2 regions of the Bradyrhizobium sp. WSM2254 genome follow, and region 2 is predicted to be linked to the other one. Evidence: predicted binding sites of a transcription regulator. Region 2 holds the regulator's gene; the other holds the start of a gene.

Region 1 (4,292 bases), on a different contig from region 2:
TAGGCGTCATAGCCGAGCAGTGCGGCGCCGAAGCGGGTCAGCGCACTGTCGGCGCCGGCGGCAAAATAGATCGCGTAACGGGGAATCATTGCCCGAGCATAACCGGTTTATGCCGCGACAACAGCCTCGCGCGGCGCCGCCGCCGCGCTGAGCAGTCGTGTCGCATCGGTGAGATGCACGAGCTTTCCGCCCGATATCACCGCGACCAGCCGCGGCCGCAGCGGCACGGTGTCGTCGACCAGCAGGATGTCGGCGCGGCGTCCTACGGCGAGGGTGCCGCGGTCGGCAAGGCCGGTGGCGCGCGCCGGCCCGGCGGAGACCAGGCTCCAGGCCTCCGTCAGCGGCAACACGCCATCGGCGGCGAGGCGGAACGCGGCGAGCAGCTGCGCGGGATAGTAATAGTCCGACGCCAGCACCGAGCAGAGCCCCTTTGCGATCATGTCGGATGCCCTGGTCCAGCCGGTGTGGCTGCCGCCGCGCACGACGTTCGGTGCGCCGTAGACGATGGCATCGCCGTGGCTTGCCGCCGCCCGCGCCGTCTCTTCGTTGATCGGAAATTCGGCGATCATCGCGCCCAGCTCGCGAAACTCCTGGCGCATCGCGGGTGTCGCGTCGTCGTGCGAGAGCATCCGCACCTCGGCCGCGCGGGCCGTGGCAGCGAGCCGCGACACGGAGGCCGGCACCTCGGCGGCGCGCGCGACCACGCCTGCGACCAGTTTGTCGAAGTTCTCGCTCGACAGTCCGGTGCGCTCCATCATGCGGTTGCGCTTGCGCGGATTGGAGATGTCGGCAACGACCCCGTCCATGTGGTCGTTGAAGGCAAACAGGTCGACGCGGCCCTCGCTGAGCCACTGGCTGATCTCAGCCTCGGCATCGATATTGTAGGTCTCGTGCCGCAGATGGAAGCGGGTGTCGGCAGCAAATTGCGGACGCTGCCGCTCGATCGCCTCCATCAGGCCGCGCGCGTTGTCGGCGCTGCGCAGGCCCGGCTCCCACGAGCAGGTCGTGGCGTGAAACACGGTGGTGATGCCGTTGCTGATCGCCTGGCGGTCACTGTCGGCGAGCGCGACGTCGATCGGGAAGTCTACGCCGGCGCGCGGCATCATCTGCCGCTCGAAGGCATCGCCATGCAGATCGACGATTCCCGGCAGCACCAGCAGATTGCGCGCATCGATCGCGAGCCGAGCCCGGCCGCGGGCGGCATCGACCTGTGCGATGTCCGTTCCGGACACGCTGAGTGAAGCCTCGACCAACTCGGTGCCGATCAGGGCCCGGCCGCCCTCGAGGAAAATGTCTGTCACGCGACCGCGCTTCGTTTGTTGGCAGGGGAGTGTGCCCGTGCTTCATACGTGGAGAGAAAATCTTCAATCCCGAGCTTACGGAAATCGGGCAGCGCTTCACGCAATTTGTCGTGATCCCAGTCCCACCAGGCCAGCCTGGCGAGCCGTCCGGCGATCTCTTCCGAGAAGCGGCGCCGGACGATCCGCGCGGGATTGCCGGCGACGATGGTGTAGGCGGGCACGTCCTTGGTGACGATGGCGCCGGCCGCGATCACCGCGCCGGTGCCGATGTTGCGGCCCGGCAGCACGATCGCGCCATGACCGATCCAGACGTCATCGCCGATATGGACGTGATGCTGGCGCCGCCAGTCGAAGAAATCCGTGTCGTCGCTCTCGCCCTCGAAATAGGCGCTGGAACGATAGGTGAAGTGCGCCTGCGTCGCGCGATGCATCGGATGGTTGCCGGGATTGATGCGTGTCATCGCCGCGATCGAGCAGAATTTCCCGATGGTGGTGTAGGTGATCTGCGAATCGTTCACGACATAGGAGTAATCGCCCATGCTCACTTCATGCAGGATCGTGCGCGCCCCGACCTCGGTATAGGCACCGAGCCTGGTCTCGTGCAGCTTGGCCGAGGGATCGATGGTCGGTTGGACTGAAAGGGCTTTGCCGGCCATGTCGTATCCGAAGCGTGTGGGCGGGCGTTCCTCTTCGAGCGGCTCGATGACAATGTCATGACGCGGCGATGACAGGGGATGACGTGTGTTGGATCGCCGCACCGCAACGTGCATGTCACACAAGTGTCAAGCGTCGGCGTTAGCGGTGGGTCCCAGCTACTCTGGAGCCCTGCATGCTGGTGGTTGAAGGTCTGACGTGCCGCTTTGGCGCAAAAGCCGCGGTGGACGACGCTTCGTTTCAAATTTCCCCCGGCGGATTCGTCGGCGTGATCGGACGATCCGGCGCCGGCAAGTCGACCTTGCTCCGGACCATCAACCGCCTGGTGACGCCGACGCAGGGTCGCATCCTGTTCGACGGCATCGACGTCACCGCGCTGCGCGGCAAGGAGCTGCGGCAGTGGCGGGCGCGCTCGGCGATGATCTTCCAGCAGTTCAACCTCGTCGGCCGGCTCGATGTTCTCACCAACGTCCTGATGGGGCGCCTCGCGACGATGCCGGCCTGGCGCTCGCTGTCGCAGACCTGGCCGGAGCACGACAAGGCGCTGGCGATGTCGGCGCTCGAGCAGTTCGACATCGCCGCACTCGCCGCCCAGCGCGCCGACCAGCTCTCCGGCGGCCAGCAGCAGCGCGTCGCGATCGCCCGCGCGCTGGTGCAGCAGCCCGACATCATTCTCGCCGACGAGCCGATCGCTTCGCTCGACCCGCGCAACACCAAGATCGTGATGGATGCACTGCTGCGCATCAACAAGCATTTCGGCATCACCGTGCTCTGCAACCTGCATTCGCTCGACCTGGCGCGCAGCTATTGCGACCGCCTGATCGGCATGGCGCAGGGCCGTGTGGTGTTCGACGGCGCGCCGTCTGCGCTGACCGATCACGTCGCGCGCGAACTTTACGACCTCGAAGCCACCGACGTCATGGGCGGCACGCCGGTGCCGGCGCCCGAGGGCATTCCGGCGCTCGGAACGGCGGCCGCCGCCTGAGCCGCATGGCTTCTGTAGTTGCCAGTTTTTGCGTCAACCGACCCCAACCGATGAAGAGGGTATCATGATCACTCGCAGATTAATTCTCGCCGGCGCCGCAGCGCTCGCGTTCACGACTTCAGCCTTCGCCGACGACTGGAAAGCCAAATATCCCGAGCTGACCTTCGCGGTCATTCCGGCGGAAAACGCCTCGGGCGTTACCGAGCGCTGGGCGCCGTTCATGAGCTATCTCTCCAAGGAATTGGGCGTGAAGGTCACGCTGCGCATCGCCAACGACTATGCTGCCGTGATCGAAGGCCAGCGCGCCGGCAACATCCATATCGCCAGCTACGGCTCGGCCTCGTTCGCCCGCGCCCGCCTGACCGGCGTCAAGACCGACGCCTTTGCCAACGACATCAACGCCGACGGCTCGACCGGCTACTATTCGGTGTTCTTCGTCAAGGCGAACAGCCCCTACAAGAGCGTCGATCAGCTCAAGGGCAAGAACCTCGGCCTCGTCGACCCCAATTCGACGTCCGGCAACAATGTGCCGCGCTTCGAGCTCGACAAGATGGGCATCGCTGACGCCGACACCTATTTCAGCAAGGTCGTCTTCACCGGCAGCCACGAAAACGCGATCCTGGCGCTGGCGCAGGGCACGGTCGACGTTGCGGCCAACCAGTGGACCAGCGATGATGATTCGACGCTGGCGCAGATGCTGACCAAGGGCATGCTGAAGAATGCCGACGGCTCGCCGATGAAGAAGGACGATTTCCGCATCATCCACAAGTCGGCTCCGATCATCAACGGCCCCTACGCCTACAACTCCGACCTGCCGGAAGAGGCGAAGGCGGCGATCGCAAAGGCGTTCTTCGACGCGCCGGCCAAGGACAAGGCGGCCTTCGACCGCCTCCAGGACGGCCAGAAGAAGGGTTTTCATCCCGCCACCACCAAGGATTGGGATGGCACGATCGAGCTGATCAAGTTCGTCGATGCACTGCGTAAGAAGAAGGCGTCCTGAGTTTCGGGACGAGCTACTTGAGCCGGGTCGATGGACCCGGCTCTTTCTCTTTGATCGGCCACTTTTCCTGAACAGATGACCGTCGCGGTTTCGATCCTGCCTGAGCAGCAACTGGCTGCGCTGAACGCCGCTTATCATCAGGCGGTCGCGCGCAGGCGGCTCCGTCTCTTGCTCGGCGTTGTGGTGTTCGCTGCCGCGCTGCTTCTCGCCGCGATCGGCGCCGAAGTTAACCTGCGCACCCTCTTCACCTATTTCGGCAACTTCGTCAGCTATTTCGATCGCATCCTCACGCTCGACAACGGCCAGCGGGTCTGGACCGATGTCGGCGAGTGGCTGTGGGGCTGGCGCAAAT
Region 2 (4,292 bases):
ATCTCGTGCAGCAGTTCTGATCCTCTAAGTCCTCATGTACCGGCGTAAACGTTCGGGCGCATCTGGTGCGCCCGGCGAGCCTTAAGGGATTCTGACGGCACGGGTTTTTCGAGGCTTAGGCATTCGCCGCGAGGCGCCAGGATGGCAGCCGCACGGCGAGGGAAAGGGTGCAATGACGGTTTTGACCTGGTCCGACGATCGCGTCGAGCAGTTGAAAAAGCTCTGGGAGGCCGGATTATCGGCCAGCCAGATCGCAGCCGAGCTCGGCAATGTGACCCGTAATGCCGTGATCGGCAAGGTGCACAGGCTCGGCCTGTCCGGCCGCGCCAAGAGCCCGTCATCGGCGGCTCCGCGGCCGCGCAAGGCGCGCCCCGCGCAGCACATGATGCGGGTGAGCCGCCCCATTGCGCGCGGCAACACCGCGCTGGCGCAGGCCTTCGAGGTCGAGGTGGAGGCCGAACCGGTCACCTACGACAACGTGGTGCCGATGAGCCAGCGGCTGTCGCTGCTGGAGCTGAACGAGGCGACCTGCCACTGGCCGGTCGGCGATCCCTCGAGCGCGGATTTCTTCTTCTGCGGCGGCAAGGCGCTGTCGGGCCTGCCCTACTGCGCCCAGCACTCGCGCGTGGCGTATCAGCCAGCCGCGGATCGCCGGCGCGCACCGGCCAAGCCCTCGCGGTGAGTTTAAGCCCGCGCTGCTAGTGTCGCGCGATGACGGCTCAAAATACTCCGTGTCGTCCCGGCGAAGGCCGGGACCCATACCGCGAGGTCTATCGACTCGTCTGCGGTGCCAATTCCGAACAACTCGTCTTCGCCAAACCACTTCCTGTGGTTATGGGTCCCGGCCTTCGCCGGGACGACCACTGAGTTTGCGGTCGCACTCAGCCCTAAAACATCCGCACAGACTTACGTCTGCTCCGCCTTCGCAAAGCGATCATCCAGCGCGTAGCCGGCGCCGCGGACGGTGCGGATGGGATCCTGCTCGCGGCCGAGATTGAGCAGCTTGCGCAGGCGGCCGATATGGACGTCGACGGTACGCTCGTCGATGTAGATGTCGCGGCCCCAGACGCTGTCGAGCAGCTGCTCGCGCGAGAACACGCGGCCGGGATGCTCCAGGAAGAACTCCAGCAGGCGATATTCGGTCGGGCCGAGGTCGATCGGCCGGCCCGAGCGCGCCACGCGGCGCTTGTCGCGATCGAGCTCGATGTCGCCATAGGCGAGCACGGTGGCGAGCCGCTCGGGGCTGGCGCGCCGCAGCAGGCCCTTCACGCGCGCCAGCAGCTCCGGCACCGAGAACGGCTTGACGATGTAATCGTCCGCGCCGGTCGCAAGACCCCGCACCCGCTCGCTCTCCTCACCGCGCGCGGTGAGCATGATGATCGGCAGCTGCTTGGTCTCGGGCCGGGTCCGCAGCCGCCGGCACAGCTCGATGCCCGACAGGCCCGGCAGCATCCAGTCGAGCACGATCAGATCGGGGATATGTTCCTTGAGGCGGGTGTCGGCGTCGTCGCCGCGCATCACCGTCTCGACGTCATAGCCGTCGCCTTCGAGGTTGTAGCGGAGAAGCTCGGTGAGAGCTTCCTCGTCCTCAACCACCATAATGCGTGCGCCCATGGTGTCGTCGCTCCTTGCGTCTTCAGGTATTCGGGACCGTCGTGGCGAAGGTCGTCATGTCGCCCTTCGGCCGCTTGTCGGTGATCGCCTGGCCCTCGATCATGTAGAACACGGTCTCGGCGATGTTGGTGGCGTGGTCGCCGATCCGCTCGATGTTCTTGGCGCAGAACATCAGATGGATGCAGAACGAGATGTTGCGCGGATCCTCCATCATGTAGGTGAGGAGCTCGCGGAACAGCGAGGTGCAGATGGCGTCGACTTCCTCGTCGCCCTTCCACACCGCCATCGCCGCCGGCAGATCGTGCGCGGCATAGGCGTCCAGCACCGACTTGACCTGCTGCTGCACGAGGTCGGTCATGTGCTCGAGGCCGCGGAACAGCTTGAGCGGATGGAAATCCGTCTCCAGCGCCGCGACGCGCTTGCCCATGTTCTTGGCGAGGTCGCCGATGCGCTCGAGATCGGTCGCAACGCGCATGGCGCCGACGATCTCGCGCAGATCGACCGCCATCGGCTGGCGGCGGGCGATGGTGAGCACGGCGCGCTCCTCGATGCGCTTCTGCAGCGCGTCGAGCTCGGTGTCGGTGGCGACCACGCGCTGGCCGAGCGCGACGTCGCGGCGGATCAGCGCGTCGACGGAATCGACGATCATGCGCTCGGCAATCCCGCCCATCTCGGCGACGAGCCGGGTGAGCTCCTGGAGGTCGGTGTCGAAGGCCTTTGCGGTATGTTCAGAACCCATGTCCCGTCTCCTCAGCCGAACCGGCCGGTGATGTAATCCTGCGTGCGCCGGTCGCTCGGCGACGTGAAGATCTTGCTGGTGTCGTCGAACTCGATCAGCTCGCCGAGATACATGAAGGCGGTCTTGTCGGAGACGCGCGCCGCCTGCTGCATGTTGTGGGTGACGATCGCGATCGTGTAGTTCTCGGACAGTTCCTGGATCAGCTCCTCGACCTTGGCGGTCGAGATCGGGTCGAGCGCCGAGCAGGGCTCGTCGAACAGGATCACCTCGGGCCGCACCGCGACGGTGCGGGCGATGCAGAGGCGCTGCTGCTGGCCGCCGGAGAGCGACAGGCCGGAGGCGTTGAGCTTGTCCTTGACCTCGTTCCACAGCGCGCCGCCGCGCAGCGCCTTCTCGACGCGGCCGTCCATCTCGGACTTCGAGATCTTCTCGTAGAGGCGGATGCCGAAGGCGATGTTCTCGTAGATCGTCATCGGGAACGGCGTCGGCTTCTGGAACACCATGCCGACGCGGGCGCGCAGCAGATTGAGGTCGAGCTTGCCGTCGAGGATGTTGGTCTGGTCGAGCATGAGCTGGCCGGTGGCGCGCTGACCCGGATAGAGGTCGTACATCCGGTTGAAGATGCGCAGCAGGGTCGACTTGCCGCAGCCCGACGGGCCGATGAACGCGGTGACGCGGTTGGCGCCGAGCGTCAGGTTGATGTTCTTCAGCGCGTGGTGCTCGCCGTAGTAGAAGTTGAGGTTGCGCACCGTCACCTTGGCCGGAGCCTCGGGCAACACCGGCGCCTGGGGCAAACCACCAGCCGCGCTCATCGATACGGAAAGCTCACTCATTTTGCGGTCCTCTCGGCGCCAAGGATGCGCGCGCCAATGTTCAGGGCAAGCACGGTAATCGTGATCAGCAGCGCGCCGCTCCAGGCCAGCTGCTTCCAATAGGCGTAGGGGCTCTGGACGAAGTTGTTGATGGTGACAGGCAGGTTCGCCATCGTCTTGTTCAGGCCGAGGCTGAAGAACTGGTTCGACAGCGCGGTGAAGAGCAGCGGCGCGGTCTCGCCGGCGACGCGGGCGGTTGCGAGCAGCACGCCGGTGATGAGGCCGGAGCGGGCGGCGCGATAGGCGATCCGCTTGATCACCAGCGAGCGCGGCAGGCCGAGGGCGGACGCCGCCTCGCGCAGTGCGTTCGGCACCAGCAGCAGCATGTCCTCGGTCGTGCGCAGCACCACCGGGATGACGATGACGGCGAGCGCGAGGCTGCCGGCGATCGCCGAGAAGCCGCGCATCGGCACCACCACCGCGCCGTAGATGAACAGGCCGATGATGATCGAGGGCGCCGAGAGCAGGATGTCGTTGATGAAGCGGATCACCGACGTCAGCTTGTCATTGCGGCCGTACTCGGCGAGATAGGTGCCGGCGAACAGGCCGAGCGGCGCGCCGACGCCGACGCCGAGCACGGTCATGATGATCGAACCGACGATGGCGTTGCGCAGGCCGCCTTCGGTCGAGCCGGGAGGCGGCGTGTCCGCCACGAAAATCTCAAGGTTCAGACCGGCGATGCCGTTGTAAAGCAGCGTGATCAGGATCAGCGCAAGCCAGGTGACGCCGAAGGCGGCGGCGGCCATGCAGAGGCCGCGGATGATGAAGTCCTTGCGGCGGCGGCGTGAATAGATCGGGTTCATGGCGTTAGTTCCCCGCCTTCTTTTCCAGCCGCATCAGCATCAGCCGGGCGGCGGCCAGCACGAAGAACGTCAGCACGAACAGCAGAAGGCCGAGCAGGATCAGGCCGGACTGGTGCAGGCCGTCGCTCTCGGCGAACTCGGATGCGATCGCCGCCGAGATCGTGGTGCCCGGGGCGAAGATCGAGGAGGAGATGCGGAACGAGTTGCCGATGATGAACGTCACCGCCATAGTCTCGCCGAGCGCGCGCCCCAGCGCCAGCATGA

What was found. Region 2 encodes PhoB, which activates phosphate uptake and scavenging genes when phosphate is short. Its sites were predicted from a motif close to TGTCATNNANCTGTCAT; they were not measured.
Region 1: phnC (phosphonate ABC transporter ATP-binding protein) is a predicted target of PhoB. The motif match lies at 2,004-2,020, and genes of this name have one in related genera.

The regions. Positions count from the first base shown of each region.
Region 1 covers NZ_AXAB01000009.1:205,643-209,934, reverse strand. The annotation lists gene A3M7_RS0107920 (DUF1045 domain-containing protein) at 1-89, opposite strand, end outside; gene A3M7_RS0107915 (alpha-D-ribose 1-methylphosphonate 5-triphosphate diphosphatase) at 108-1,301, opposite strand; gene A3M7_RS0107910 (DapH/DapD/GlmU-related protein) at 1,298-1,957, opposite strand; gene phnC (phosphonate ABC transporter ATP-binding protein) at 2,131-2,940, shown strand; gene phnD (phosphonate ABC transporter substrate-binding protein) at 3,005-3,940, shown strand; gene phnE (phosphonate ABC transporter, permease protein PhnE) at 4,016-4,292, shown strand, end outside.
Region 2 covers NZ_AXAB01000001.1:316,774-321,065, reverse strand. The annotation lists gene A3M7_RS0101445 (GcrA family cell cycle regulator) at 173-682, shown strand; gene phoB (phosphate regulon transcriptional regulator PhoB) at 907-1,614, opposite strand; gene phoU (phosphate signaling complex protein PhoU) at 1,637-2,353, opposite strand; gene pstB (phosphate ABC transporter ATP-binding protein PstB) at 2,365-3,186, opposite strand; gene pstA (phosphate ABC transporter permease PstA) at 3,183-4,028, opposite strand; gene pstC (phosphate ABC transporter permease subunit PstC) at 4,033-4,292, opposite strand, start outside.